DNA from 4 places in the Pseudomonas sp. EA_35y_Pfl2_R5 genome. Region 1 is predicted to be linked to each of the others. Evidence: riboswitches for the same ligand, from Rfam matches in the RefSeq annotation. Region 1 holds a riboswitch; each other region holds the start of a gene.
What was found. Region 1 has a riboswitch for cobalamin ahead of AACX99_RS15530 (TonB-dependent receptor domain-containing protein). Riboswitches for the same ligand answer to the same signal wherever they lie in the genome.
Positions count from the first base shown of each region.

Region 2: linked by a shared signal. The riboswitch ahead of AACX99_RS18230 (energy-coupling factor ABC transporter permease) and the one ahead of AACX99_RS15530 (TonB-dependent receptor domain-containing protein) in region 1 are both predicted to bind cobalamin.
Region 3: linked by a shared signal. The riboswitch ahead of cobW (cobalamin biosynthesis protein CobW) and the one ahead of AACX99_RS15530 (TonB-dependent receptor domain-containing protein) in region 1 are both predicted to bind cobalamin.
Region 4: linked by a shared signal. The riboswitch ahead of AACX99_RS02580 (TonB-dependent receptor) and the one ahead of AACX99_RS15530 (TonB-dependent receptor domain-containing protein) in region 1 are both predicted to bind cobalamin.

Region 1 is NZ_CAXAOW010000009.1:42,261-49,653, forward strand. Features, by position in the region: gene ribA (GTP cyclohydrolase II) at 1-154, shown strand, start outside; gene AACX99_RS15520 (MFS transporter) at 151-564, shown strand; gene AACX99_RS15525 (cobalamin-binding protein) at 564-1,361, shown strand; gene AACX99_RS15530 (TonB-dependent receptor domain-containing protein) at 1,415-3,307, opposite strand; cobalamin riboswitch at 3,408-3,620, opposite strand; gene dxs (1-deoxy-D-xylulose-5-phosphate synthase) at 3,687-5,588, opposite strand; gene AACX99_RS15540 (carboxyl transferase domain-containing protein) at 5,689-7,393, opposite strand, start outside.
Region 2 is NZ_CAXAOW010000013.1:54,223-61,615, reverse strand. Features, by position in the region: gene AACX99_RS18250 (hybrid sensor histidine kinase/response regulator) at 1-1,637, shown strand, start outside; gene AACX99_RS18245 (TetR/AcrR family transcriptional regulator) at 1,897-2,550, shown strand; gene AACX99_RS18240 (acyl-CoA dehydrogenase family protein) at 2,547-4,199, shown strand; gene AACX99_RS18235 (PaaI family thioesterase) at 4,209-4,664, shown strand; cobalamin riboswitch at 4,697-4,904, shown strand; gene AACX99_RS18230 (energy-coupling factor ABC transporter permease) at 4,960-5,640, shown strand; gene AACX99_RS18225 (hypothetical protein) at 5,645-6,385, opposite strand; gene AACX99_RS18220 (DUF3703 domain-containing protein) at 6,494-6,820, shown strand; gene amn (AMP nucleosidase) at 6,904-7,393, shown strand, end outside.
Region 3 is NZ_CAXAOW010000001.1:590,075-597,467, forward strand. Features, by position in the region: gene cobN (cobaltochelatase subunit CobN) at 1-1,207, opposite strand, end outside; gene cobW (cobalamin biosynthesis protein CobW) at 1,214-2,269, opposite strand; cobalamin riboswitch at 2,370-2,566, opposite strand; gene AACX99_RS02665 (cobalamin biosynthesis protein) at 2,539-3,096, shown strand; gene cobM (precorrin-4 C(11)-methyltransferase) at 3,093-3,848, shown strand; gene AACX99_RS02675 (hypothetical protein) at 3,856-4,086, opposite strand; gene glmS (glutamine--fructose-6-phosphate transaminase (isomerizing)) at 4,101-5,951, opposite strand; gene AACX99_RS02685 (DeoR/GlpR family DNA-binding transcription regulator) at 5,961-6,728, opposite strand; gene glmU (bifunctional UDP-N-acetylglucosamine diphosphorylase/glucosamine-1-phosphate N-acetyltransferase GlmU) at 6,937-7,393, opposite strand, start outside.
Region 4 is NZ_CAXAOW010000001.1:567,317-574,709, reverse strand. Features, by position in the region: gene AACX99_RS02590 (cobalt-precorrin-6A reductase) at 1-546, shown strand, start outside; gene AACX99_RS02585 ((2Fe-2S) ferredoxin domain-containing protein) at 632-1,348, shown strand; cobalamin riboswitch at 1,503-1,709, shown strand; gene AACX99_RS02580 (TonB-dependent receptor) at 1,884-3,995, shown strand; gene AACX99_RS02575 (ABC transporter ATP-binding protein) at 3,995-4,765, shown strand; gene AACX99_RS02570 (ABC transporter substrate-binding protein) at 4,762-5,715, shown strand; gene AACX99_RS02565 (FecCD family ABC transporter permease) at 5,712-6,731, shown strand; gene bufA2 (BufA2 family periplasmic bufferin-type metallophore) at 6,849-7,106, shown strand; gene bufB (MNIO family bufferin maturase) at 7,162-7,393, shown strand, end outside.

The DNA of each region.
Region 1 (7,393 bases):
GGCGTTGGGCGATATGGGTATTAATGTGGCGACCCGCGTGCCGCTGCAGATCGACCACAACCCGCACAACAAAAAATACCTGGCGACCAAGGCCGGCAAGCTCGGGCATATGCTCGGCAGCCTGCACCAGGGCGAGGTTGAGGAAAGCCTGTGACGCGCGGCGAAGTGCGCCAGCGGCTGGCGCTGGAGTGGTGGCGGCAACTGGCCGTGACCCTCGCACCGCTATTTTTGCTCAACCTGCTGTATGGCTCGGGCCAACCAGGCCTGCTGACCATGCCACTGTTTATCGGCGGGTTGGCCTCAATGTTTGTCAGCCTGCCGCTGTTCAGTGGCTACAAACGCGCGTTGATCGCCACAGAAAAAGCCTTGGGTACCGCCGATGAGCATGACGCCTGGATTGAGCTGGCGCGGGTACGCCGTCTGGGCTTTCTCGGTGCGGCCCTGCCGGCCTGGATTGCCGCCATTGCAGTGTTCGCGGGCTTGGAAGCGATTCCGCTGATCCTGCTGGCGATTTCCAGCATCGTAATGCTCTACCTCTACCGCATTCCTCGCCAACTCGGCTGATGCGTCCTCTCATTCTCGGTGTGCTGTTGTCGCTGGCTTTGCCGGCGGCGGCGGTTGAGCGAGTGGTCACGCTGGCCCCGTCGCTGACCGAAATCATGCTGGAGCTGAGGGCGGGCGATCTGCTGGTCGGCGTGCTGGATGGTGGTGAGCGCCCTGCAGCGCTGGCGCAGCTACCTTCGGTTGGAAAGTATGGTCAGCTGGAGCTGGAAAGCCTGCTCGAACTGCAGCCCGATCTGGTGCTGCTCTGGCCCGACAGCATCAGCAGCGCGCAACGCCAGCAGCTGCAACGTATGGGGATTCCCCTGCTGATCGTCGAGCCGCGCAAGCTGGCTGACCTAGCAGAAAACTTCGTCGACATCGGCACGCGTATCGGCCGCGCCGAGCAGGGTCAGCAACTGCAGCAGCAATTCAATCGCGGCCTGGCTGCGTTGCGTCAGCGCTTTCAGCGTGTACAGCCGTTGCGTCTGTTCTATCAGGTCTGGGATACGCCGTTGTACACCATCGGCGGGCAGCAGATTATCAGCGACGCCCTGCGTGTCTGCGGCGCCGAGAATATCTTTGCCGAGCTCACCTTGCCTGCGCCGCAGGTCAGTGTGGAAGCGGTGCTGCAAGCGAACCCTGAGGTGATTCTGGCCGGCGTGCAAGGGCAGCTGGACGCCTGGCGTATCTGGCCGGGCGTGGCGGCGGTTCAGCGTAAGCAGCTATGGCTAGTGCCGGATGCCGGACTGGAACGGCCGAGCTTTCAGATGCTGGCAGCCACCGAGCGGCTGTGTCAGGCCCTGAGCCGCGCACACTAAAAAGCCCCGCGTTCTGCGGGGCTCAGTCGATTGCCTGGTTGACGGTTAGCGCCTCAGAGCTGAGGCGCCCAGGTCACGGCAAACAGCGCGGTGCGGCCTTCGTTGTTGTAGCCGAAGCGGCCGTTGCTGGTGCTGTAAGTCGCCTCGGCATAATCCTTATCGAAGAGGTTGTTCAGTTTCAGGTCGAAGGCCACTTCCTGGCTGGCTTGCCATTTGCCGCGCAGGTTGAGCAGGCCGTATCCACTGAGCTCACGGGTGTTATCGGCATCGTCATAGCGACCGCTGACCGCGCGCCAGCTGGCACCCAGCGCAAACTCGCCGAACGTACGGTCCAAATCGAGGCTCAGCGTGCGCTTGGCGCGGCGGGTGAGCGTATGGCCAGTGTCGCGATCACGTGGATCGATCAAGGCGAGTGCCAGGTTGCCCTGCCAACCGAACAGCTCCTGCTTTAGCGCTGCTTCGAAGCCGTTTATACGGGCGGTCTGTACGTTCTGTGGAATGAAGTTCTGGTCGAGAACAATCGCGTCCTGCAGGTCGATGCGGTATAGCGACAGCTCCAGTGCGCCGGTTTTGCTGTAACGGCTACGCCATTGCGCTTCGTAGCTTCTGGAGGTTTCCGGCTTTAGGTCGGGGTTGGCACTGGCGGAGCAAAAACCGCCGAAGCAGAAGTCTGGGTAGTACAGGTCGTTGAAGGTCGGTGCGCGGAAGCCTTCGCTATAGGACAGGATCAGGTCGTTGTTGTGATTGAACGGCACGGTTAGCGCGGCATTCCAGGTGTTCTCACTGCCGAATTGCTGGTTCTTGTCGTGGCGCAGACCTAGTTCGGTGGAGAAATAGTCGGCGTTGTAGCGGTGTTGGATAAAGGCCGCCTGGTTCCAGCGCGAGTCCTCAGTGAAGTCCTCGCTTCCATTTACACGATCCTCATACCAATCGGCGCCCAGCAGCACTTGGTGGCGCTCGTTGAGGGCCAGTGTGTTCACCCAGTTGACTGAGTCGCGGTAGGTATTAAAGCTGTAGAACGAGAATGCGCTGGCGTTTGGCTGATCGTTGCCGGTGTCGCGCTTGTCCTCGCTGTGGCCGATTTCCAGGCGACTATTCCAGACGTCGCTGATATTGCCATCAATGTAGCTGGAGAGGCTGCTCAGCTGGAAGTCCGTGGTGGGCAGTGAGGTGCTGAAGAGGTCTTCGAACTCGCTCTGGCCGCGCTGGTCGAGGGCGCTGAAGCCGATCTTTAAGTCGTCATTGAAACGGTGTGAGAGATTCAGACTCAGTGATTTATTGCGGTAGGCATCGTCATCGCCGTTGGCGCCGAAATTATCGCGGGTGGCGTCGATCCCTTGAGTTTCATCGAGTGCCGCGCCCAGGTTGAAGCGGGTTTGCTCGTCGCCGCCGGATACCCCGAGGCTGCGTTCGAAGGTCTGGTTGCTGCCGGCAGCAACACGCATGTAGGGCTTCAGGCCGTCGCCGCTGCCTTGGCGGGTGAAAATCTGCACGACGCCACCAATGGCATCTGAGCCATAGAGCGCCGAACGCGCGCCGCGCACGACTTCAACGCGTTCGATCTGCTCCGGGCTGAGAAACTCCAGGCTGCTGGTGCCGCTGGACGCGGCGGCAATACGTTGGCCGTCGACCAGAACCAAAGTTTGCGCGGTCGAAGTGCCGCGCACGAACAGGCCGGTTTGGCTGCCTGCTCCGCCGGTGCGGCTGACGCTGACGCCGGGTACGCGCTCAAGCAGCTCTGCCACGCTGCGCGCTTGCAGGCGTTCGATGTCCTGGCGGGTAAATACTGTAGTGGCAGCGGTTGCCTGCTGGATCGGTTCGGCATGTCGCCCGGAGGTCACAACCAGCGGCGGCAACTCCAGCGAGTCTGCGCTGTTGCTGATTTGGTCAGCATGAACAGTCAACGGCAGCAGCGCCACAGCCAGGGCAAGACGGGACAATTTCACGTAGAGAATCCTCAAAAGGTCGGAAGACTTTTGAGGAGGGCAGGGGCAAGAACGGGCGCGCTGAGGCAGCCTGAACTTGACGGTGATGCCCTCCGCAACACCAGTCACATCCAGCAAGGCCGGTCTCCGGGCTCTCGACGTGCGCCGCCTCGCCTTCCCGGGATAACCCAGTGGCGTTGAAGTGGCGTGCAGAATGGCTCTGCGGTCGATTACCGTTGCGGGGGCAGCGCCGGGATGGTTCGTCAGAACGCACCGGCTTCCCGTTTAACGCCGCTTCACTGTGGAAGGGCGCACCTTGGCGGAAGCAAAACGCCGCGCACATTAATGCGCGAGTGGATGAATTACAAGCAAGCCTGGCTCAGCTCTGGATGAGCGGTGCTCATGCAGAAAGGCTGGCGAGACGCGTGCGGATGGCGGCTTCGATACCTGCGGCATCAAGTCCGCATTCGGCGAGCATTTGCGCCGGTTTGGCGTGTTCGACGTAGTAGTCGGGCAGGCCCAGATGAAGCATTGGCTTGAGGATGCCTGCGTGGGCGAGGAACTCGCTGACTGCACTGCCGGCGCCGCCCATCACGCTGTTCTCTTCGACGGTCACCAGCAGCTCATGGCTGGCTGCCAGCTGGCGTACCAGGGCCTCATCCAGCGGTTTGACAAAGCGCATGTCTACCACCGTGGCGTCGAGTGCGTCGCCAACCTTGAGCGCTTCGCTCAGCTGCACGCCGAATACCAGCAGGGCCACCTTGCTACCCTGGCGGCGAACCATACCCTTGCCGATTTCCAGTGGTTCAAGACCTGGCTCGATGGTGGCATTCGGGCCGCTGCCGCGCGGATAACGCACCGCCGCCGGGCCATTGAACAGGTGGCCGGTGCTGAGCATGCGGCGCAGTTCGTTTTCATCGCTCGGCGTCATCACCAGCATGCCTGGGATGCAGCGCAGATAGGCGAGGTCGAAGCTGCCGGCGTGGGTCGGGCCGTCTTCGCCGACCAGGCCGGCGCGGTCGATGGCGAACAGTACGTCGAGGTGTTGCACGGCCACATCGTGGATCAGTTGGTCGTAGGCGCGTTGCAAAAAGGTCGAGTAGATGGCCACGACCGGCTTGGCACCGTCGCAGGCCATACCGGCGGCCAGGGTCACCGCGTGCTGCTCGGCGATGGCCACGTCGAAATAGCGCTCGGGATAGCGTTCACTGAACGCCACCAGATCGGAACCTTCCTTCATCGCCGGGGTGATGCCGACCAGACGCGGGTCCGTCGCGGCCATATCGCACAGCCACTGGCCAAATACGCTGGAGTATTTCGGCCCCGCGGGCGGCTTCGGCTCGGCACTGGCGGCCGGTTTGATCGGGTCCAGCTTGGTAATCGCGTGATAGCCAATCGGGTCGACTTCGGCTGGAGCAAAGCCCTTGCCCTTCTTGGTCACCACATGCAGAAACTGCGGGCCGTCGAGGTCGCGCATATTGCGCAGGGTGGCGAGCAGGGTCGGCAGATCGTGGCCGTCGATCGGGCCGATATAGTTCCAGCCCAACTCCTCGAAGAGGGTGCCGGGCACGAGCATGCCCTTGGCGTGCTCTTCGGTCTTACGGGCGATCTCCCAGGCACCCGGCAGGCGCGAGAGGATTTTCTTGCTGCCCTCGCGCATGCTGGCGTAGGTGCGGCTGGAGAGGATCTTGGCCAGGTAGTTGGACAGGCCGCCAACGTTCTTGGAGATCGACATGTCGTTGTCGTTGAGGATCACCAGCATATTGGCGCTGACGTCGCTGGCGTGGTTCAGGGCCTCGAAGGCCATGCCGGCGGTCAGTGCGCCGTCGCCGATTACCGCTACGGCTTTGCGCTTGCTGCCTTGGATGCGCGCGGCGATCGCCATGCCCAGGGCTGCGCTGATGCTGGTGCTGGAGTGGCCGACGCCGAAGGTGTCGTACTCGCTCTCACTGCGGCGCGGGAAGGCGGCGATGCCGTCCTTCTGCCGTAGGCTGCCCATCTGCTCGCGGCGGCCGGTAAGAATCTTGTGCGGGTAGGCCTGATGGCCGACATCCCACACCAGCCGATCATCCGGGGTGTCGAAGACGTAATGCAACGCCACGGTTAGCTCGATCACGCCAAGGCCCGCGCCGAAGTGCCCGCCGGTCTGCCCGACCGTATACAGCAAGTACTGGCGTAGCTCATCGGCCAGGACTTCCAGCTCGGCTTCGCCCAGACGGCGTAGCTCGTCCGGCGTGTTGGCGCGGTCTAGAAGGGGCGTCAGCGGGCGTTCACGGGGAATCTCGTGGAAGGTCGTCGGCATCAGGCAGATCGTTATAGGTGCAAAAGATGCGGCAGTTTACCCGAAGCGCCGGAAACTGCCCAAACAAGCTGTCGCAAGATGCCCGCCCTGGGCTGAACGCTTACCAGCTATCGACGCTGCGCTTCTTGCCTTCACGCGGTGCAGGCTTGGGCGTGGCGTTGAGGCCGCGCAGCAGCCAGGCGCGAGTTTCCACGGGGTCGATCACCGCATCGATCTCGAGGAAACTGGCCATATTGATGCCCTTGCCGTTCTGGTAGGCCTTGGCCACCAGCTTGTCGAACAGCTGTTGGCGCGCGGCGGGCTCTTCGATGGCCGCCAGTTCCTTGGCAAAACCTAGGCGCACCGCACCCTCCAGGCCCATAGCACCAAACTCGGCGCTGGGCCAGGCGATGGTAAACAGCGGCGAATGGAAGCTGCCGGCGGCCATGGCCTGGGCACCAAGGCCGTAACCCTTGCGCAACACTACGGTAAAGAACGGCACCGTCAGGCTGGCGGCTGCAACAAACATGCGCGAGACATGGCGCACCGTGGCCTGCTTCTCTGCCTGCGGGCCGACCATAAATCCAGGTGTGTCGCACAGCGACAGCAATGGGATATCGAAGGCGTCGCACAGCTGCATAAAGCGCGCGGCCTTGTCGCCAGCGACCGCGTCGATGGCGCCACCGAGGTGCGCGGGGTTATTCGCCAGCAGGCCGAATGGCTTACCTTCAATGCGGATAAATGCGGTGATTAGTCCCGGCGCAAACTGGCGGCGCAGTTCCAGCACCGAATCGCGGTCGGCCAGGGTGGCGATGACCTGGCGGATGTCGTACACGCGCAGGCGGTTTTGCGGAATCAAGTGGCGCAGTTCGCGTTGATCGGCGCAGTCCCAGTCCTTTAGTGCGCCCTGGAAGTAGCTCAGATACTGCTTGGCCACCCGCACCGCTTCGGCTTCGTCGGCCACGCGCACGTCGATCACCCCGTTGGGGCCTTGCACGCTGACCGGGCCGACTTCCTCTGGCTTGAAGCTGCCCAGGCCGCCGCCTTCGATCATTGCCGGGCCGGCCATGCCGATGGTGGCGTTGTCGGTGGCGATAATCACATCGCAGCACCCTAGTAGGGCGGCGTTACCGGCAAAGCAGCGGCCAGACACCACGCCCACCAGCGGCACCAGCCCGGAGAGCTTGGCCATGGCGACAAAGGTATGGCAGTCCAGCCCGGCCACGCCGACAAAATCGGTATCGCCCGGTCGGCCGCCGCCGCCCTCGGCAAACAGCACCAGGGGCAAGCGCCACTGCGCCGCGAGGCCGAGCATGCGGTCGGTCTTCTTGTGATTCATCACGCCCTGGGTGCCGGCGAACACCGTGTAGTCGTAGGCGATGGCCATGCAGCGCGCCGCCTGGTTGCCGAACGCCTCGGCGTTGACCGTTCCGGTACCGGCCACCAAGCCATCGGCCGGACTCTGCTCGATCAGCTCTTCCAGCGAACGTCGGCGGCGTTGCGCGGCAATCGCCAGGGCGCCGTATTCGTTAAAGCTGCCGTCATCCAGCAAGTCCGCAAGGTTTTCGCGCACCGTGCGTTGGCCAGTTTTGCGCCGTTTTGCCACGGCTAGCGGGCGGCGCTCGTCGCGGGTCACCGCATGGCGCTCAAGCACTTCAGCCAGGTCCGCACGGATATGCTCAAGGTTCAGGCTTTGTTCGCTCTGGCTGGCGGCGGCGTCGACTTCGGCGGGTTCGATAAACAGCAGCGGCTGGCCTTCATTGAGTGCGCTACCGACCTGCGCGGCCAGTTGGCGGACGATGCCGCTGTGGCTGGCGGTGACGACA
Region 2 (7,393 bases), on a different contig from region 1:
CGCCGTTTCTGATTGGCGCGGCGGCGTTGTTTGGTTGCCAGTTTGCCCGCAGTTTTCTGCATACCGTCGAGCACAGCCCCTGGGTCGATCGTGCACTGTTGCTGATGATGGCTTCCGGTGTACTGGTGATGACCTTGGCGCTGACGGCCAGCTATGGCCTGTCGCTGCGTCTGGCCACCTACTTGGCGCTGGGCTTTACCGTGGTGATTTTCAGCGCCGGCATCCTCGCCTGGATGCGTGGCATGCGCGTGGCGCGTTATTTCATCATCGCCTGGACAGCCTTTCTCGCCGGCGGAATGATCAACACGCTGATGGTGTTGGGCTACCTGCCGAATATGTTCCTCACCATGTACGCCAGCCAGATCGGCTCAGCGCTGGAAGTAGGCCTGCTTTCGCTTGCGCTGGCCGACCGCATCAACGCGATGAAGGAAGAACGCACGCGGATTCTGCAAGAAGCCGGGCTCAAGCTGGAGGCGTTCAACCTGGAACTGGCCAACAGCAACCGCCTCAAGGATGAATTCCTCGCCACCGTCACCCACGAACTGCGCACGCCGATGAACGGGGTGATCGGTTCGCTGGAGCTGATGCAGATGCTCGAAATCGACGGCGAACTGGCGCACTACCAGCGCACGGCCGCCAGCTCCGCCCGCGACATGATGCGCATGGTCAATGACATTCTCGCCCTCACCGAGCTGCAGGCCGGGCGTCTGTACCCGCGTCGTGAGCCGTTCAGCCTGCGCGGTCTGTTCGATGGCCTGCGTGCGCAGTACGCGCCGCGCGCTGAAGAAAAGGGCCTGCGCTTTGTTCTGGAGCTGGACGACACTCTGCCCGACACCCTGGAGGGCGACGCCAGCAAGCTGGTGCAGAGTCTCAGCTGTCTGCTGGATAACGCCATAAAGTTCACCCTGCATGGCGAGGTGCGTGTGCGCATCAGTCGCGGCGGCACGGCCAGCGATATCCTGCCGCTGCGCATCGAGGTGATCGACACCGGCATCGGTTTCGCGACACCGGCCGACGGCAAGCTCTATCAGCGCTTCCAGCAGCTGGATGGTTCGATGACCCGCGAATACGGCGGCCTGGGCATTGGCCTGGCGATCTGCCGACAACTGGTCGACCTGCTCGGCGGCGACCTCAGCCATGAGTCCCAGCTGGGGCAGGGCAGCTGTTTCCGCCTGGAACTGCCGCTGGCCTTGCCGGTGCAGATGACCACTCCAGCCGCAGTGGTGCTGCGTGCCACCGGCCCGGCATTGCGCGCGCCTGAGCAGTGCACGGTATTGATCGTCGAGGACAACGCGATCAACCAACTGGTAACCCGCGGCATGTTGCTCAAGCTCGGATATCAGGTGCGTACCGCCGACAACGGTGCCGAAGCGCTGGAAGTGCTGCGCAGCGAGACCGTCGACGCGGTGCTGCTGGATTGCCAGATGCCGGTAATGGACGGTTTCGCCACCTGCCGCGCGCTGCGCAATCTGCCCGGCTGTCAGCTGCTGCCGGTACTGGCGATTACCGCCCACAGCCACAGCGGCGACCGCGAGCGCTGCCTGGCCGCAGGCATGAGCGACTACCTGGCCAAACCGGTGAAGTTCGAGCAGCTGCGCAATCTTTTGCATGACTGGGTGCTCTGCCGCGAGTCCTGATCTTACGATCTGCTGCGCTCACCCTACGGGCCAGTCGTAGGCTGTTCCTTCGCTGCGCTGCGTTTCTCGCCGCTTTGACCAGCCGAAGGCTGTTACTACGTAGCGCCTTGTATGGCTCTAGCTCGCGAGATCGTAAATTTATTGTTGAGTTGTATACGCCAGCAGCTGGCCAATATGCCCGCTGTTGTGCCCGGAATCGCCCTTTAGCCAAACTCTGAATCCTGATTCACTTAAGCGATAGTGAATCAGGATTCAGACCATGGCCTATCGCACCACTGCACTGCGCATCGACCGCGACCAGGCGCTGCGTGAGCGCATCATCAGCGCCGCTCTGGCGCGGGTTGCCGAGGGCGGTTTTGCCGCCTTGACCATGCAGGCATTGGCCGAGGATGTGGGGATTGCCACCGGTAGCCTGTACCGTCATTTCAGCAGTAAGGGCAGCCTGGCGGCCGAGGTGTTTGCCGTGGCCAGCCAGCGTGAGGTCGATGCGTTGGCTGCTACCGTGCGGGGCACTGGCAGTCCAGTGCAGCGTCTGGGCGCAGGGCTTGAGCGCTTTGCCGCGCGGGCCTGGGACAGTCGCCGTTTGGCCTTCGCCCTGATCGCCGAGCCGGTCGATCCGGAAGTCGACGAGCAGCGCCTGTTCTACCGCGAAGCCTATGCCGATCTGTTCGTCGAATTGCTGCAGGAGGGCGTCGACCAAGGCGTGTTCCATGTGCAGCAGATCAACCTGGTCGCAGCCTGCCTGGTCGGCGCCATTGCCGAAGCCCTGGTCGGGCCGTTGTCGCCGCCTGCGCGTGCCGCCCGTGAAGCCGGATACCCCGCCCCCAGCCTGGCTGAAGTCAGCCAGGCCTTGGTCACCTTTTGCCTGCGCGCCGTGGGCGCCAAATTTCCTGAAGAGGAGCCTCAGCCATGAATGCCAGCCAACACGCCGAAACCCATGAAGTGTTCAACCAGGTGCCGCCGCTGGATGGCGCCAACCTGTACCGCGTTGACCTGCCGCTGCAGGAGTGGACCAAGCGTTTCGGCGGCGGCTGGGCCGAGCAGCGCCTGGATGTATATGGCGGCCTGGCGGGCGGCGAGCTGATGGCCGCAGGCTTTCTCGCCAACGAAAACAAACCGGTGTTCAAGAGCCATGACCGCTACGGTCACCGTGCCGATCTGGTGGAGTTTCACCCGGCTTATCACCAACTGATGAGTGCGGCCATTGAACACGGCCTGCCGTCCATGCCCTGGACCGATCCGCGCGCGGGCGCCCAGGTGGCGCGCGCCGCCATGAGTTACCTGCACAGCCAGGCCGAGGCCGGTAGCGGTTGCCCGCTGACCATGACCTTCGCCAGCGTGCCGGCGCTCAAGCTGCAGGCCGATGTGGCCGAGAAGTGGCTACCGAAAATCCTCTCGACTCAATACGACCCGCGCAACCTGCCGATCGAGCAGAAAACCGGCGCGACCATCGGCATGGCCATGACCGAGAAGCAGGGCGGCACCGATGTGCGCGCCAACACCACCCGCGCTTATCCAGTCGGCCTTGGCGGCCCGGGCCAGGTCTACGAGTTGGTCGGCCACAAGTGGTTCTGCTCGGCGCCGATGTGCGATGCCTTCCTGACCCTGGCGTACACCACCAAGGGCCTGACCTGCTTTCTGCTGCCGCGCCACCGCCCGGACGGCATGCGCAACGAGTTCTATATCCAGCGCCTGAAGAACAAGCTGGGCAACTGGTCGAACGCCTCCAGCGAGGTGGAGTTCCGCGGCGCCCTGGCCTGGATGGTTGGCGAAGAGGGCCGTGGCGTGCCGACCATTATCGAGATGGTCGCGTTGACCCGCTTCGATTGCATGATCGGCTCCAGCGCCCTGATGCGTCAGGCCCTGACTCAGGCCGCGCATCACTGCGCCCATCGCCAGGTTGGCGGGCGCGCACTGAGCGAACAGCCGCTGATGCAGAACGTGTTGGCCGATCTTGCCCTGGAAAGCGAGGCGGCCTTGGCGCTGACCATGCGCATGGGCAAGGCGCTGGATAACGCCCATGACGAGCAGGAAGACAAGTTCGCCCGCCTGGTCACCGCCGTGGGCAAGTATTGGATCTGCAAACGCGCGCCGGCGATGATCAACGAGGCCGCCGAATGCATGGGCGGTGCCGGTTATGTCGAGGACACCATCCTGCCAAGGCTGTACCGCGAAGCGCCGGTCAACTCGACCTGGGAAGGCTCGGGCAACGTGCAGTGCCTAGACGTGCTGCGCGCCTTGTCCAAGGAGCCGGGCGTGCTTGATGCGCTGTTTACCGAACTGGGCGACGGCCATGGCGATGCGTGGCTGAAAGCGCATATCACGCAACTGCAGGCGGATTTTCGCGACACCGCCGATATCCAATACCGCGCCCGTCAGCTCACCGAAGATGTGGCGCTGGCGCTGCAGGCCAAGCTGCTGCTGGAAGCCGGTAATGCGCCGGTGTCCGATGCCTTTATCGTCAGCCGTCTGGGCGGGCAGGGCGGTCGGGTTTACGGTACCTTGCCGCGTGGCGTGGATGTCGAAGCGCTGGTGGCGCGCAGTACGCCGCACCTGATCTGAGGCCTGAATATGCACGCCACTCTCTTTGAACAGTTACAGGCCTGGCTGGCCGGTGATATCGGTGCGGATTATGGTATCTCCCAGCTGCAGGCCGCAGCTGGGGTGGCGAGCTTCAGCAGTCAGCCGCCGGCCGTGCACTTCAATCCGCTTGGCGGTGTGCATGGCGGCTATACCGCCACGCTGTTCGATGCGGCGCTGGGGTTGGCGGTGTACTCGCAGGCCAGTGCCGAGGAGGTCTACGTGACCGCCAGCCTGCAAGTGAATTACCTGCGCCCGATGGGGCTGGCGGCCTTGCCGCTCCATACCGAAGCTTGCGTGCAGCAGCGCGAGGGGCGACAGGTATCTGCGCAAGCCACTTTGCATGATGCTCAGGGGCAGCTGTGCGCCAACGCCAGTGCCGTATTCACCTGCTTGCGTCATACGGCGTCAGGCTCTCTTCCGTCTGTTGGCGCGCCTGCGCCATAAAATGCCGGGTCTGTCATTTCTCTCTGCCGCCGGGTAAGGTGGCCGCCGATGGTTCCAGCTCGTGTTAAGCGACTGGATGAAAAGGGAACATGGAAAGCACCGCGACCGGTGCCGAAGCCATGGCTGCCCCCGCAACTGTAAACGGTGAATAGCGCCCATATGCCACTGACCGCAAGGCCGGGAAGGCGGGCGAAGTGTCAAACCGTGAGCCAGGAGACCTGCCATCGAAGCCGGGCGCTTATGCCCATCCCCTCAATCCAGATCATCGCGCGGTGGGCGCGGTACAGGAATCTCTATGCACATCGAACCCGAAGTCGTTACTGGCGCCAAACTCTTCCTTAGTTATGCAACCGCCGCAGGTGCCTTTGGCCTCACGGCCAAGCTTGCCCTCGACAGCGTACGCAGCAACGGTGGCGCTGCCGCTCTGGCGTTACGCAGCGTGCTGACCACTGCCCTGGTGTTCTGCTTCTTCGAGGTCTTTCCGCACCATGCGGTCGGGGTTTCCGAGGTGCATCTGATCCTCGGTTCGACCCTGCTGTTGCTGTTCGGCGCCGGTGCTACGGCTGTTGGTCTGGCGCTCGGTCTGCTACTGCAGGGGCTGCTGTTCGCTCAGTTCGACCTGCCGCAGTACGGTATGAACGTCACCACGCTGCTGGTGCCGCTGTGGGCTATCAGTGTGCTGGCCAAGCGCATTATCGTGCCGGGTACTGCCTATGTGGACCTCTCCTACAAGCAGGCGCTGGCGCTGTCGACTGCCTATCAGGGCGGCATCGTCGCCTGGGTCGGCTTCTGGGCGTTCTATGGCAACGGCTTCTCCGGCGATAACCTGGAGGCCGTGGGCAGTTTTGGCCTGGCCTATATGAGCGTGATCCTGATCGAGCCGCTGGTCGATCTGGGTGTGCTGGCCGCTGCCAAGGCGCTGTCGACTTATAGCCGTGGGCCGTTGTTCAACTCGCGTCTGCACCAACCGGCCTGATTGATTACTGGCGACGCTGCCAGATCAGCTTACCGGTATTGCTCTCAGTGACCAGGTACTGGTCACTGAAGCGATAGTAGGCGGCAGGCTGATAGTCGCTGCGGCCCTGCATCTGCACTTCCAGCAGGCCGTTATTACTCTGCCAGCGGCCGCTGTATTGCAGTTCGCCAGGGCTGTCGTAGTTCCAGTCGGCGCCACCTGCCACGCTACGTGTCCATTGTGAAACGCTGCCGTCGCCCTGCATGTGTAGAATCATCTGCGTGGTCATAGAGGCGAAATTGGCGCCGCCGCTGTTAATGATCTTCTCGTGTACCCAGGTGCCGATCAGTGCCGGGTCGCGGGTGGCGCTGCTGCTTGGGCTGCTTGCTTGAGCGGCTACTGCACTCAAATTCTGTCGGTGGAACAGCGCCTTGCGCTCCAGGGTTGCCCCGGTAGTCGGATTACGCGCGGCGATATGGGTGTTGAGCACGCCATTGGCGTAGGTGGCATTCATATTGGCAATCAGCTGCCCGGATTGCGCTTCGCTGATCTGCGCGCTGAGCAACTGGCCGTCAAAGCTGCCGCTGATCTGCAGGCGCAACCTGCCACCTTCCACATACTCCCCCGTGACCTGCTGGCCCTGGCTGCGCAGGTGCATTTCGGCTGGCTGGCCATCCAATGTGGTCAGGTAATGGCCGTCCAGGCTATCGGCCAGCAGAAAACTGGGTAACAGGCAGAGCACAAGGGTGAGCAGCGCGCGCGGCATGAGTGTTCCTTAGGCAATTGGCTAACAGAAGATTAGCAACGGATGCTTGACCTGGGGGCCGCCCCGCACTTGCAGACTGCGACGCAGCTGAAAAATAGGAGTGTTGCCATGACCCGCGAACAAGCCTTCTGGCAGGAATACCAACTGGCCCGCGCCCTGCGCGGCACTGATCCTGCTGCCGAGCTGCGCCATCTGGAACGGGCGCATATTCTCGGTCAGCGCTATTTCAGCGAACACCTGCGCAGCCACCTGTGGGTGCTCGCCTGGGCCTGGCGGCAGCGCGATTGGGCCGAGGGCTTGGCACAACTGCTGCGCATTCCCGGTAGCCTGGGGTCGTTGCTGGGGCTGTTTCCCCTGGGTAATCCGGGCACCCGGCGCGTCGGCCCGCTGACCCCACAGGCTGTGCCCGAGGATCTGCAAACGCTGCTCAAGTAGCTTGCGCGGGTAACGTCGCGCTATCGCAAGCGCGGCGGATCAGGGCAAGATAGAGCCATTGAGATCAGCCAGGAAGGTGCCTTGTGAACCCTTGTTCCGATGACTTTATTGTCGCCAAAACCGCTGAAGAAGCGGTGGATCGTCTGGCCGCCCTGCACCTGCAGGCGACCACGGGCTTGAGTCAGGCGCTCAAGCGCTACCTGAAAGAGCGCATCAAGCCGGATGTCGCCCAACAGTGTCAGTTTCGCTACCCCGAGTTGCGCCTGATCTACCAGGGCCAGGGCGAGGTGGCGGCCAGCGTGCGCGCTTATGCCAAGGTACAGGTGCCGGGTACCTACAGCGTCACCGTCACCCACCCGGCGGCGTTTCGTAAGTACCTGCTCGAGCAGCTGCGCCCGTTGATGGGGGATTTCACCGTACGCGTGGAAGTGGGCGTCAGCCAGCAGAATATTCCTTATCCGTACGTGGTCGAGCAGGGCGATGAGCTGGCTGGCTCCGGGGTCACCGCTGCCGAGTTGGCGCGGGTGTTTCCCAGCACCGACCTGTCTGCTGCCACTGACGGCACGGCTGATG
Region 3 (7,393 bases), on a different contig from region 1:
CCGGGGTATCCAGGCCGACGCCGTTGCCGAGGCGACCATCGCGGGTCGGGTAGTTGGCCAGAATCAGGGCAATACGCTTTTGATCGTTACTTTTTCTCGCCAGTTCTATCCATTTCTTCGCCAGTTCGCCAACGAAATCCATCCCCGGCAGATGGGGCTGGTAACAGACCACATCGCTCTGGCTGCGCTCGCTGCGCCAGGCCAGGCCCTTGAAGCTGATCGGCTGGGTGATCAGCCGGCCATCCAGCTCGGGCAGCACGATATGCATGGCCAGGTCACGCGAACCCAGGCCCTGGGCATTGGCTTGCCATTGTTCGTGGTTATCCAGCGCGCAAATGGCTTGCAGCACCGGGATATCGCGGCGAAAGGGTCGTGCACTCGGCGCTTCCGGGTTGGACAGGGCAAAGGCCGTGGTGTTGATGATCAGCGCCGTATCGGTCGCGTCCAGCCAGTCTTCAACCTGGGCCAAACAGGCGGCCTCCTTGAGGCTGGCCACGGCAATCGGCAGCGGATTAAGGCCCTGGGCCTGCAGGCGCTGGCAGAACTGATCAATAAAGCCGGTATTCGCCGCCTGCACCTGGGTGCGGTAGAACAGCAGCGCTGCCACCGGCGCATCAGCCTGCCAACTGGCTTGCCAATCGGCCAGACTTGGATTGGCCAACTGCGGGTGATACAGGCCCACGCGCGGCAGCGGCTGCGGTTCTACCCAGGCATAGTCGCGCTGCAGCCACTGGCTGGCGATGCAGTTAAACAGTTGCAGCGCATTGCCCGCACCGCCCTGACGCAGAAACTGCCAGAGCCTGTGGGCGCTCTCGCTGTCGACATTGCTTAGGCCCATCAGCTCGGGATCGGGACTGTCGTCGCCCGGCACCATAATCACCCACGCGCCGCGCCCGGCCAGCTCAACCAGGCGCTCGATGCCGTAGCGCCAATAGCTGACGCCGCCGTGCACGGAGATCAGGATGACCTTGGCGTGCTGCAGCACCTGCTCGACGTAGAGATCCACCGAGGCGTGATTGCTCAGCTGCGCCGGGCTGGCCAGGCGCAGGCTGGGGTAATCCGCAGGCAACTGCCGCGCGACTTCGGCCAGCAACGACAGGTGCGAATCGCCGGTACAGAGAATCACCAGCTCGGCCGGGGTCTGGCCGAGGTCGGCAATGCTGTCGAGCGGCAGCTGGCTGCCGGGCTGGGTGCGCAGCAGGTGCATGCGAGCTTAGCCTGCCAGCGCGGCGTTTAGCTCGGCTTCGATGGCGGCTTGATCCAGGGTCTGGCCAATCACCACCAGGCGGGTGATGCGCGGCTCATCGGCCTGCCAGGCGCGGTCGAAGTGTTTGTCGAAACGCTGACCAACACCCTGCAACAGCAGGCGCATCGGCTTGCCGGGAATCGCCGCGAAGCCCTTGATGCGCAGAATGCCGTGTTTGCTGACCGCCTCCTTCAGCGCTTGCAGCAGACGGGCTTCCTCGGCTTCAGGTAGTTCCACGTGGAACGAGGCGAACTCGTCGTGATCGTGGTCTTCATGGCCTTCCAGATCATGGTGGGTCTTGCGCCCGTCGATATGCAGCTCGGTCTCGCAGTTCAGGCCCAGCAGCACGTCCAGCGGCAGCTCGCCGCCATGGGCTTCGATGATTTTCACCGCCGGCGGCAGCTCTTCCGCCACTTCCGCACGCACCGCAGCCAGAGCGGCGGCGTCGAGCAGGTCGGCCTTGTTGAGAATCACCAGGTCGGCACTGGCCAGCTGGTCGGCGAACAGCTCATGCAGCGGCGATTCGTGATCCAGATTGGGGTCGAGCTTGCGCTGCGCGTCGACCTGCTCGGGGAATGCGGCGAAGGTGCCGGCGGCCACGGCCGGGCTGTCGACCACGGTGATCACCGCATCGACAGTGCAGGCGTTGCGGATTTCCGGCCAGTTAAAGGCTTGTACCAGCGGCTTGGGCAGGGCCAGGCCGGAGGTTTCAATCAGGATATGGTCCAGCTCGCCGCGGCGCGCCACCAGCTCGCGCATCACCGGGAAGAACTCTTCCTGCACGGTGCAGCACAGGCAGCCGTTGGCCAGCTCGAAGATACGGCCGTTGGCTTCTTCTTCGCTGCAACCGATGGAGCACTGCTTGAGGATTTCGCCGTCGATGCCCAGCTCGCCAAACTCGTTGACGATCACCGCGATACGCCGTCCCTCCGCATGGGTCAGCAGATGACGCAACAGGGTGGTTTTGCCGGCGCCGAGAAAGCCGGTAACGATGGTGACGGGGAGTTTGGCGAGGGTTTGCATGGCGAGTCCTGCATGGCGTCGAAAGAAAGACGAGCAGGCAGGCGGCACAGACATGACAGCCACGGGGCGTCAGCCAACACCACCGGATCACCCCGCCCGGTTGTCGAAAGCGTGACGAGGCAGGTCTCCTGGCTCACGGTCTGCGCCTTGCGCGACCCTTCACCTTCCCGCCATACGGCAGTGGTGTATTGAAGGGCTTTGGACCGTTCACAGTTGCGGGGGCAGCCAAGGCATCAACCTTGTTCCCTCTTAGCTTCATGGGCATGCCCATGAAGAACCTCGAACGCGACAAGGCTACGCAGGCCATGGCGGCCGGTCAATCGCGGTTGACCGGTGCCGGCCGCCATGTTGAGCTACGCCGCCGCACACACCGAGCGCCGCAGATGATCCCCAGCCACACCCCTCGCCGCCCCGCTGCCGCCGTTCAGGTGGTCGCTGGGCTGGGCTGCCGCAGCGGTTGCGGTGTGGAGGACTTACTCAGCCTGCTGCTGCACAGCCTGCAGACGCATGGCCTGACTGTGGATAACCTGGCCGGACTGGCCAGCATCGCGCATAAACAAAGCGAGCCGGGCCTGCTGGCATTGGCCGAACGCCTCGGTCTGCAGCTGAGCTGCTTTAGTACAGCCGAACTGCAGCCCTATCAGCACCTCGGTCAAGGCTCGCCACACACCCTGGCCGCCACCGGCAGCCCGGCGGTCGCCGAACCCTGCGCCCTGGCCCTGGCCGAACACCTGGGCGGCCAACCGGCGCGTCTGCTCGGCGAGAAAACCCGCAACGCCAGCGCCACCTGCGCCCTGGCGTCGATTGCACCCAAGGATGTGTCATGACCGTCTACTTTATCGGCGCCGGCCCCGGCGACCCCGAGCTGATCACCGTCAAAGGCCAGCGCCTGCTGCGCAGCTGCCCGGTGATTCTCTATGCCGGCTCGCTGGTGCCTGCAGCGGTGCTCGAAGGCCACAGCGCCGAGCAGGTGATCAACACCGCCGAGCTGCACCTGGATGAAATCATCGAGCTGATCCGCCAGGCCGATGGCAAAGGCCAGGATGTGGCCCGCGTGCATTCCGGCGACCCGTCTCTGTATGGCGCGATTGGCGAGCAGATCCGCCATCTGCGCCGGCTGGGCATTGCCTTCGAGATCATCCCTGGGGTGACTGCCACTGCGGCCTGCGCCGCCCTGCTGGAAAGCGAACTGACCCTGCCCGAGGTGTCGCAGACGCTGATTCTCACGCGCTACGCGAGCAAGTCGAACATGCCCGAGGGCGAGGCGCTGGCCGACCTGGCACGCCACGGTGCGACCATGGCCATCCACCTGGGCGTGGTGCATCTGAGCAAGATCGTTACTGAGCTGCTGCCGCATTACGGCGCGGATTGCCCGATTGCCGTGGTGCATCGCGCCAGTTGGCCGGATCAGGATTGGGTCAGCGGCACCCTCGCCACCATCGAAGAACAGGTGCGCGCCAAGGGCTTTCGCCGCACCGCGCTGATCCTCGTCGGCCGCGTGCTGCACGCCGAACAGTTCGCCGACTCTGCGCTATACAACGCCGAGCATCATCATCTGTTCAGATCAGCGGGCGACTAATAGCCTGCTAGAGGTGAATCTCAGCAGCCTTGATGCCGAGTAGGCGTAGCTCTTCGATCAGGCCATTAAGGTCGGCGAAGGACTCCACCTGCTCCTGGTCATCGACCAGAAAGAAGCTGGTGCCCGCGCCTTTCTTCAACAGCACGATCCACTCCCGGGTATTGGCCGGATTGGCGATGATATGGGTATCGAAGAGCACACCCTGCGCCTGCTTGCTCTGTATATCTTCACGCCGCATTAGCTGGCTCCTGCTTACTCAACCGTTACGCTCTTGGCCAGATTGCGCGGCTGATCGACGTCGGTGCCCTTGAGCACGGCGACGTAGTAGGACAGCAGCTGCAGTGGGATGGTGTAGAGGATCGGCGCCAGGGCGTCGTGGATATGCGGCATGTTCACCACGTGGGTGCCCTCGCCATTGCTCATGCCGGCCTGCTCGTCGGCAAACACCACCAGCTCGCCACCACGGGCGCGCACTTCCTGCAGGTTGGATTTGAGCTTTTCCAGCAGCTCGTTATTCGGCGCCACGGTGACCACAGGCATATCGCTGTCCACCAGCGCCAACGGACCGTGCTTAAGCTCGCCGGCCGGGTAGGCTTCGGCGTGGATATAGGAGATTTCCTTGAGTTTTAGTGCGCCTTCCATCGCCACCGGGTACTGCGCGCCACGGCCGAGGAACAGGCTGTGGTGCTTCTCGGCGAACAACTCGGAGACCTTCTCCACTACGCTGTCCATGGCCAGGGCTTCGCCCAGACGGGTCGGCAGGCGACGCAGTTCATCGACCAGCTCGGCTTCGAGACCTTTATCCAGGGTGCCACGCACCTGACCGAGAGACAGGGTCAACAGCATCAGCGCAACCAGTTGGGTGGTGAAAGCCTTGGTCGAAGCCACACCGATTTCCGGGCCGGCCTGGGTCAGCAGGGTCAGGTCGGATTCGCGCACCAGGGAGCTGATGCCGACGTTGCAGATCGCCAGGCTGGCCAGGTAGCCGCCCTGACCAGGCGCATGCACCTTGGCATTGCGTAGCGCGGCCAGGGTATCGGCGGTTTCGCCGGACTGGGAGATGCTGACAAACAGGGTGTCCGGCTGCACTACTACCTTGCGATAGCGAAACTCGCTGGCCACTTCGATCTGGCAAGGAATCCCGGCCAGGCCTTCCAGCCAGTAACGAGCAACCATGCCGGCGTGATAACTGGTGCCGCAGGCGACGATCTGCACGTTGCGGACCTTGGCGAACAACTCGGCGGCCTGCGGGCCGAAGGCCTGAACCAGCACGTGGTCAGTACCGAGACGACCTTCCAGGGTGCGTTGCACGACCTTTGGCTGCTCATGGATTTCCTTGAGCATAAAGTGGCGGTACTCGCCCTTGTCGGCGGCTTCCGCACCTTCGTGATACTGCACGCTTTCGCGCGTCACAGGCTGACCGTCGACGCTCCAGATTTGCACGCTGTCGCGCTGAATCTCGGCGATGTCGCCTTCTTCCAGGTACATGAAACGGTCAGTGACCTGGCGCAGAGCCAGCTGGTCGGAAGCGAGGAAGTTCTCACCCAAGCCCAAACCGATCACCAGTGGGCTACCGCTGCGCGCGGCGAGCAGGCGATCCGGCTGTTTGGCGCTGATCACCGCCAGGCCGTAGGCGCCGTGCAGTTCCTTGACCGCTTCTTTCAGTGCTGCTGTGAGATGCGGCTGAGTTTTCAGCTTGTGGTCGAGCAGGTGCACGATCACTTCGGTGTCGGTGTCGGAGCTGAACACGTAACCCAAGGCCTTGAGCTGAGCACGCAGTTCTTCGTGGTTCTCAATAATGCCGTTGTGCACCACCGCCAGATCATGGCTGGAGAAGTGCGGGTGGGCATTACGCTCACTCGGTGCGCCGTGAGTGGCCCAGCGTGTGTGTGCGATGCCCAGGCGTCCAGCCAGCGGTTCGGCACTCAACGCGCTTTCCAGCTCGCTGACCTTGCCAACACGGCGGCGACGGTCGAGGTCGCCTTTGTCCGTCAGCAGCGCTACACCAGCACTGTCGTAACCGCGGTATTCCAGGCGTTTGAGGCCTTCAACCAGCACGGCGGTGATATTACGTTCGGCGACTGCACCTACGATGCCACACATAGTCTTCTCCTAAGCTTCAACAGCCGCGCAGATCAGCTTGATGCCGCGCTCGGTCAATTGTTCACGGGCCTCAGGGCTGAGGCGTTCGTCGGTTATCAGGGTATGGATACCACTCCAGGGCAGCTCCAGATTGGGAATCTTGCGGCCGATCTTGTCACTCTCGACCATCACCACCACTTCGCGCGCCACATCCGCCATCACCCGACTTAGCCCGAGCAACTCATTGAAGGTGGTGGTGCCACGGTTTAGGTCGATGCCATCGGCGCCAATAAACAGCTGATCGAAGTCGTAAGAGCGCAGCACCTGCTCGGCGACCTGGCCCTGGAACGACTCGGAATGCGGGTCCCAGGTACCACCGGTCATCAACAACACCGGCTCATGCTCCAGTTCGCTGATGGCGCGGGCCACGTTGAGCGAGTTGGTCATCACCACCAGGCCGGGCTTGTGGCCAAGCTGCGGGATCATCGCCGCGGTGGTGGTACCGCTGTCGATAATGATCCGCGCGTGCTCACGGATGCGCGCCACGCCAGCGCGGGCGATGGCCTGTTTGTACTGCGAGATAGGCTGGATATCGCTGATCAGTTCCTGCGGCATCGGCACCGCACCGCCGTAACGACGCAGCAGCAATCCGCTTTTTTCCAGAGCAGCGAGGTCTTTGCGAATGGTCACTTCCGAGGTGGCGAACGCCTTCGACAACTCATCCACACTCACCTCACCCTGCTCGGCGAGCAGGGCAAGAATGGTGTGACGACGTTGCGGAGTGTTGCGTTTCGACATGCTAAGTTTCGATTCGAAAGATAATTGCGCGAATCAAAACCTAATGAAGCTTTTTCGTCAAGCCTGAGAACGACAAAAGGCGGCCAAGGCCACCTTTTGTACTGCTGCTCAGCTCGTAGAATGGGTCGGGCCGCGTAGGTTAGCCACAGGCGTAACCCCTCACCGATCCGCATGGGTATCGCTGCGCTCAACCCATCCTACGACGCCCTCACTTCTTGGTCGGGCGCTTCCAGCCTTCGATATTGCGCTGTTTGGCGCGGCCGACTGCCAGGGTGTTATTCGGCACATCACTGGTAACGACCGAGCCGGCGCCAGTGGTGGCGCGATCGCCCAGCATCACCGGAGCGACCAGGGCGCTGTTGGAGCCAATAAACACATCCTCACCCAGTACGGTCTTGAACTTATTGGCACCGTCGTAATTGCAGGTGATGGTGCCGGCGCCGATATTGCTGCGCGCACCGATCTCGGCATCGCCCAAATAGCTCAAATGGCCGGCCTTGGCGCCCTCGCCCATTTTGGCGTTCTTCAGTTCGACAAAGTTACCCACATGGGCGCGAGCGCCCAGCACGGAACCCGGACGCAGGCGGGCGAAGGGACCGCAATCGGCGCCCTCACCGACTTCAGCACCTTCCAGATGGCTGTTGGCTTTGACGATGGCGCCTTTG
Region 4 (7,393 bases), on a different contig from region 1:
CGCGAACAGGGCGTCGAACTGCTGCTCGATCTGACCCACCCCTATGCCGCACAGATCAGCACCAATGCCGCCCGCGCCGCCGAGCTGAGCGGAGTTGCCTGCTGGGCGCTGCGCCGCCCCGGCTGGCAGGCTGGCGCCGGAGATGACTGGCGCGAAGTGGGTGACTGGAACGAACTGGTGGCTGCGCTGCAAGACTTTCGTCGTCCGCTGTTTACCCTAGGCCGCGAACCGCTGGAGCATCTGCATGAAATCCCCCCTCATCAACACTGGACGGTGCGTTGCCTAACGGCCCAGGAGGCCGTGCCGCGGGCGACAATTATCGGCGCTCGCGGGCCGTTTGATCTGCACGGCGAGCGCGCACTGTTCGCTCTGTTGGGCAGCGATGTGTTGGTCAGCAAGAACAGCGGCAGCCAGTCCACCGAGCCGAAACTGCAGGTGGCGCGGGAGCTGAGCGTGCCGGTTTTGCTGCTGCGTCGGCCTGATTTGCCGAGTGTGGAGCGCGAGTTTGCCTGCCTGGAAGATCTTGTCGAGGCGCTGCAGTTATAGGGTAGGGTGGATGACGCTTCATCCACCCTACGTGCCAAATGCAAAACATCCCCTGCTAGACTGCCGCCCCGCTTTGGAGGCCGCCATGACCACGCCCGTTTCACCCTACGCCCGCATTTTGTTTGTCGGCCCGGAGCTGACCGAGGGCTCGTTTGCCGAGCTGCTGCGTCGCCGGTTGGTTGAGCTGCGTGGTGAAGCAGCGCTGGCCGATATCGTCGACACCAGCGCAGGCTATGCGCCGCTCTGGCAGCGCGTGGCCGAGGCTGAGCGGCCGCTACTGGTGATCGACCTGGAGCCGCAGAGCAGCAGCCCGCACCTCGATTGGCTGCGCAGCGAACTGTGCCAGCAGGCCGAGCCGGAGCAACTGTTTGTCGCCAGTGCGATTGGCCAGGCCGACGGCTTGCCGGTGGAGGCCGCCTGCGCGTTGATCGAGCGCCCTGAACTGCACCTGCCCTGTGTCGGTGTGGCCGCCGTGCCGGGACATCACGCCTGGTCGCAGATTCCGCCGCACGCGCAACGCCTGCTGCTGTGCAACGGCCCGCGCTGCACCCGGCGTGGTGCGCTGGAGCTGTGGAAGGCCTTGCGCCAGCGGCTCAAGGCTGCGGGCAAGCTGGAGTGCGAGGGCGGGGTGCATATCACCCGCACGCAGTGTCAGTTTCCCTGCGATCTGGGCCCGACGGCCAGTCTCTACCCGGCCGGCGAGTGGTTTCGCGTGCGTGATGAGGCCGAGCTAATCCGTCTGGTCGATGAGCGCCTGGTGGCCGGGCGCGCCGTGCCTGAGCTGCGGATTGATCAGGGCTGAGTCACTGCGCCACGAATGGTGGACAAGCTTCGCGTTGTCCACCCTACGCCTCATCAGAAACCGCCGCTAAAGCGCCTCCCACAGATGTAAAACCTCGCCCTTGAGCGGGTGGCCTTGTCGAGTTCACGCCTTGACTTGTGTCGGCGCGGATGGTCATATCCGCGCCGTTTCAGGTGTCTCACGCCGCCGTGCGTGAGGTTAAACGGGAAGTCGGTGCGCCCTTTTTGGGTTAGTCCGACGCTGCCCCCGCAACGGTAAGCGAGCGACGTCATCACGATGCCACTGTGCAGTTTCTGCATGGGAAGGCGATGACGTCATGACCCTCGCAAGCCCGGAGACCGGCCTGATTCTAAGAACCTGAACAGGTTCTTAGGGATGTTGCACGCTGCCAGTGATGCAGCGGCAACTCCCAACTGTTTGGCAACCCGCGGTGGGCGGGCGTTGACGCCGATCGTGGGTGCCTGTGCGCCCGTGTTTTGCTGTTGCGCGTTTCCATCGGGATTGCCGTGCCTTTTCCCTTTGCGATGGAAGCATCATGGCGCGCTATCCCCTGTCTCAACTCTCTGTTTCCCTTACCCTGTTCCTGGCCGGTACGGCTGTGGCGGGCGAATCTCCGGTCAATCTGCCGGCCACGACCGTGCAGGCCAAGGTTGCTGCGGAGGGTGAAAGCGATCTGCATACGCCCACCAGCAGCGGTTCGCGCCTGGGCCTGACGGCCCTGCAAACCCCGGCTAGCACCAGCAGCCTAAGCGGCGCACAGGTGCGTGGGCGCAACAACCTCAGCGTGCAAGACGCGGTCACCCGCACCCCCGGCATCAGCAGCATCGGCAGCCCCGGCAATGGCGGCACCGCGCTGTCGGCGCGCGGCTTTACCGGGCACAGCGCGATCATGCAGCTGTACGACGGCACCCGTCAGTATGTCGGGGCCGGCACCGTGACCTTCCCGGTCGACACTTGGTCGGTGGAGCGCATTGACGTGCTGCGCGGCCCGGCCTCGGTGCTCTACGGTGAAGGCGCGACGGGCGCGGTGATCAACGTGGTGCCGAAAAAGCCGTTCAGCGGCGCCATCAGCAACCAGCTGCGCCTCGGCTACGGTAGCGACGACCGCCGCCAGGCCGCGCTGGACAGCGGCGGCTCGCTGACCGATACGCTGAGCTACCGGCTCAACCTCAATCAACAGGCCAGCAATGGCTGGGTCGATGACGGCGAGTCGCAGAGCCGGGCGCTCAGCGCTGCCCTGCGTTGGGATGCCAGCGATGCGCTGAGTTTCACCCTGTCCCATGATCAGGGCGATCAGGACCCGCAGCGCTACCTGGGCACGCCGCTGGTCGCGGGCAAGTATCGCGAGAGCCTGCGCGAGCGCAATTACAACGTCGATAACGCCGAGGTTCGCTACAACGACCAGATCACCCGACTGGTCAGCGACTGGCGGATCAATGACGCCCTGACCGCCAGTAACCAGCTCTACTACATCAAGACCCAGCGCTACTGGCGCAATGCCGAGTCCTACCGCTGGCAGCCGGGCGATCAGGTCAAGCGCAGCGACTTCTACGAGATCAAGCACACCCAGGAGCAGGTCGGCGATCGCCAGACCTTCACCCTGGAACACGCCCTGTTCGGCCTGGATAGTCGCACCGTGGTGGGCGTGGATTACAACCGCATCCACTTCGCCCGTCAGCACGATTTTTCCAGCAGCTTCACTGACACGGTGCCGCTTGCCGGCAGCGGTGGCGGCCAGTATCAGAGCACCGATCCGCTGGGTTATGGCCCGCGCGAGCGCAACCTGGCGCGGCAGTTCTCGCTGTTCGCCGAGAACCGCACCCAGCTGACCGACCGCCTGTCGCTGGTCAGCGGTGTGCGCCGCGATCAGGTGCATATCCAGCGCGACAACCTGCTGACCGACAGTAGCGCCGACCGCAGCCTGACGGGCGATAATTGGCGCGCCGGATTGGTCTTCGAGGTTACGCCCGAGCTGTCGCTGTATGGCCAGTACGCCACCAGCACCGAGGGCGTGAGCAACCTGCTGACGCTTAATCCGACGCAGCAGCAGTTCGACCTGAGCGAGGCCAAGCAAACCGAGATCGGCCTCAAGCAGGCGTTCTGGAATGGCCAGGGCGAATGGACGCTGGCTGCTTACCATATCGTCAAGGAGAAGCTGCTCAGCCGTGCCACCCCGACCGCGCCGACCGAGCAGATCGGTCAGCAGTCATCCGACGGTCTGGAAGCCACTCTGGAACTGGCGCTGGGGCAGGGTTGGCAAGTGTCGGCCAACGCCGCGTGGGTGCGTGCCGAGTACGACGACTTCCGCGAGGCCGGTGGTGACCGAAGCGGCAATCGGCCGACCAACGTGCCACGGCGCACCGCCAACCTGTGGCTGAGCAAGGCGCTTAGTGAGCAGGTGCAGGCCGGTATTGGCGCGCGTTATGTCGATGCGCGCTATGCCGACACAGCGAACAGCGTGACGCTGCCGAGCTACACCGTGGTCGATGCCAATATCGGCTGGCAGGTGCAGGCGGACGTGCGCCTGGGCCTGGAGCTGAACAACCTGTTCGACCGCCAGTACGCCACCACCGGCAGCAGCGATGGCCAGCAGTGGTACCTGGGCGCGCCGCGTTCGTTGTTCGTCACTGCCGATTACCGTTTCTGATGCCGCGCTTGCAGATCAGCGAGCTGGCCTGGTCGCCCAGCGGCGAGCAGGCCTTGCTCGATGGCATCGAGCTGGCGGTGGGCGATGGTCAGCTGGTCGGTCTGCTCGGTCCCAACGGCAGCGGCAAGACCAGCCTGCTGCGCTGCGCCTACCGCTTTCAGCGGCCTGATCAGGGCCGTGTCGAGCTGGACGGCGAAGCGCTGTGGAGCCGTTCGCCGCGCTGGTGCGCGCAGCGGGTGGCAGTGGTGCTGCAGGAGTTTCCCCAGGACTTCGGCCTCACCGTGGCCGAAGTAGCCGCCATGGGGCGCACGCCGCACAAGGGCCTGTTCGATGGTGATGATCAGGCCGATCTTGTTCTGGTCGAGCAGGCTCTGGCGCGGGTGGGTTTGACTGAGCACAAGCGCCAGGCGTTCGCCCATCTCTCCGGCGGCGAGAAGCAGCGCGTGCTGCTGGCTCGCGCGCTGGTGCAGCAACCGACGCTGCTGATCCTCGACGAGCCGACCAACCACCTCGACCCGCGCTATCAGCTGGAGCTGTTGCGGCTGATCAAAGCCCTCGGCCTGGCGACCCTGGCCAGCTTTCACGACCTCAACCTGGCGGCAGCCTTCTGCGACCGCCTGTATGTGCTCGACCACGGCCGCGTGGTGGCCAGCGGCACACCCGCCGAAGTGCTGACTGAAGCGTTGCTGGCCGAAGTGTATGGCGTGCAGGCGCTGGTCGACCGTCATCCTTTCGCGGGGCACCCGCGTATTACCTGGATCAATCCATGAAGCGTTTTCTGCGTTACGCCCTGTGCCTGCCGCTGCTGGGCGCGGCCCTGTCCGCCCAGGCGGTTACCGTCACCAGCTGCGACCGCCAACTGACCATCGCGCAGCCGCCACAACGCGCAGTCAGTCAGGACATCAACCTGACCGCCATGCTCCTAGCCCTCGGGCTGAAATCGCGGATGGTCGGCTACAGCGGCATCAGCGCCTGGAAAACCCCAAACCCCGAGCTGATGGCGCAGCTGGCCGATTTGCCCGAGCTGGCCGCGCGGCACCCGTCGTTGGAAAACCTGCTCAACGCCGAGGCGGATTTCTTCTTTGCCGGCTGGAACTACGGCATGCGCGTCGGTGGTGAAGTCACCCCGGCGAACCTCGCGCGTTTCGGCATCCCGGTGTACGAGCTGAGCGAGTCCTGCGCCCACGTCATGCCACGCCGGGTGGCCAGCCTGGAGGATGTCTACAACGATCTGCATAACCTCGGCCGCATCTTCGCCGTGCAGCCGCGCGCCGAGGCACTGGTGCAGAGCATGCAGCAACGGGTGGCGGCGGTGCGTGAGCGCCTGGCCGACAGCGGCCCGGCGCCACGGGTGTTTCTCTACGACAGCGGCGAGGAAAGCCCCTTTACCGCCGGCCGCCTGGCCATGCCACAGGCGCTGATCGAAGCCGCTGGCGGGCGCAATGTCATGGATGTGCTGGCTGCGAGTTGGGTGCGTGTTGGCTGGGAAGCTGTGATCAGCAGCGACCCCGAGGTGATTCTGATCGTCGATTACGGCGAGCGCAGTGCGGCGCAGAAACGCGATTTCCTATTGCACCACCCGGCCTTGCAGGGGCTGACGGCGATCCGTGAGCAGCGCTTTGTGGTGCTGCCCTATCTGGCGGTAACGCCGAGCCTGGATAACGCGCAAGCGATTGAAACGCTGGCCGCCGCGCTGCACCCGCAGGCGTTTGCGCGATGATTCGCAGCCCGCACGCCTATCGCCTGCTACTGGTGCTATTGGCATCGGCCTTAGCGATTTCCTGCGCCGCCTCGCTGGGTTTTGGCGCCGCGCCGGTGCCACTGGCGCGGGTGCTGGATATCCTCGGCCAGCGTCTGTTTGACCTGCAGCCGGCGCAGGCGGTGAGCAGCGCCCAGGACAGCATCGTCTGGCTGATCCGCGCGCCACGGGTGGTGCTCGGTGCGCTGGTCGGTGCCGGGCTGGCGCTGGTCGGCACGGCGCTGCAGGCGGTCACGCGCAACCCGCTGGCCGATCCGCATCTGCTCGGGGTCAGCTCCGGCGCGGCGCTGGGTGCGGTGATTGTGGTGCTGTATCTGGGTGAATTTGTCGGCCTGCTTAGCCTGCCGCTGGCGGCCTTTGTCGGTGCACTGGTGAGCATGCTGCTGGTGCTGGCGATTGCCAGTCGCGGTGGTCGGCTGGAGAGCGACCGCCTGTTGCTGGCCGGGGTGGCGGTGTCGTTTGTGATGATGGCGGCGAGCAACCTGCTGCTGTTTCTCGGCGATCACCATGCCGCCAGTTCGGTGATCTTCTGGATGCTCGGCGGCCTTGGTCTGGCGCGTTGGGAACTGCTTTGGTTGCCGGCGCTGTGCTTGATGCTGGCCCTGCTGCTGTTGCTCGGTCTGGCGCGGGCGTTGAATGCGCTGATGGCCGGTGAACACAGCGCGGTCAGCCTGGGCCTGGAACCGCGTCGGGTGCGCCTGCTGGTGTTTGTCTGCGCGTCGCTGCTGACCGGGGTGCTGGTGTCGCTAAGCGGTGCCATCGGGTTTGTCGGACTGATCCTGCCGCATATCGCGCGCTTTCTGGTGGGCGCCGAACACCGTCGCCTGCTGCCGGTCAGTGCGCTGCTCGGCGCGCTGTTTCTAGTCTGGGTGGATGTCGCCGCGCGCACCCTGCTGGCGCCGCAGGACCTGCCAATCGGCATCGCCACGGCGGCAATTGGTGGGGTGTTCTTCGTGCTTTTGCTGCGTCGGCGCTGAACGACTAAAGTTTTTTTCAGCGCGGCTGTAACGCCTGTTCGTCTCGTCGCTCTAGTTAAATGCCGGCACACAAACCCCTTTTCGTCCGGCCAACCCAGATCACCCGAGGATACGCACATGACCATGAAATCCACCGCTGCTACTGGTGCCGCCATTGCCTTCGCCGCTGCTGCCATGTTCGCCGGCATGTCCGGCACTGTCGTCGCAGCTGAAGAAGCCAAGGTGCACTGCTACGGCGTGACGTCCTGCAAAGGCCAGAATGACTGCAAGACCGCCGAAAACAGCTGCAAAGGTCAGGCTGTCTGCAAGGGCCACGGCTTCAAGGCCATGACTCAGGCCGAGTGCGATGCTGCTGGCGGTACTGTCGGCGAGTAAGTGAGCCGGGGCAGCCGCGTGCGGTTGCCCCGCATCACCCTGCAAGGAGCCAGCAATGAATGCTCAACGCGGCAATCTGGGCTTTGGCCTGGGCCTGCGCAGCACCTATTACCAAGCCATTCTCGAGCAGCAGCCGGCGATCGACTGGTTCGAGATCGTCTCGGAAAATTATCTGGTAGCGGGCGGCAAGGCCCTCTACTTTCTCGATGCCATCGGCGAGCAATACCCGCTGGTGATGCATGGCGTGTCGCTGTCGATTGGCGGCCCGCATGAGCTGGATCGCGACT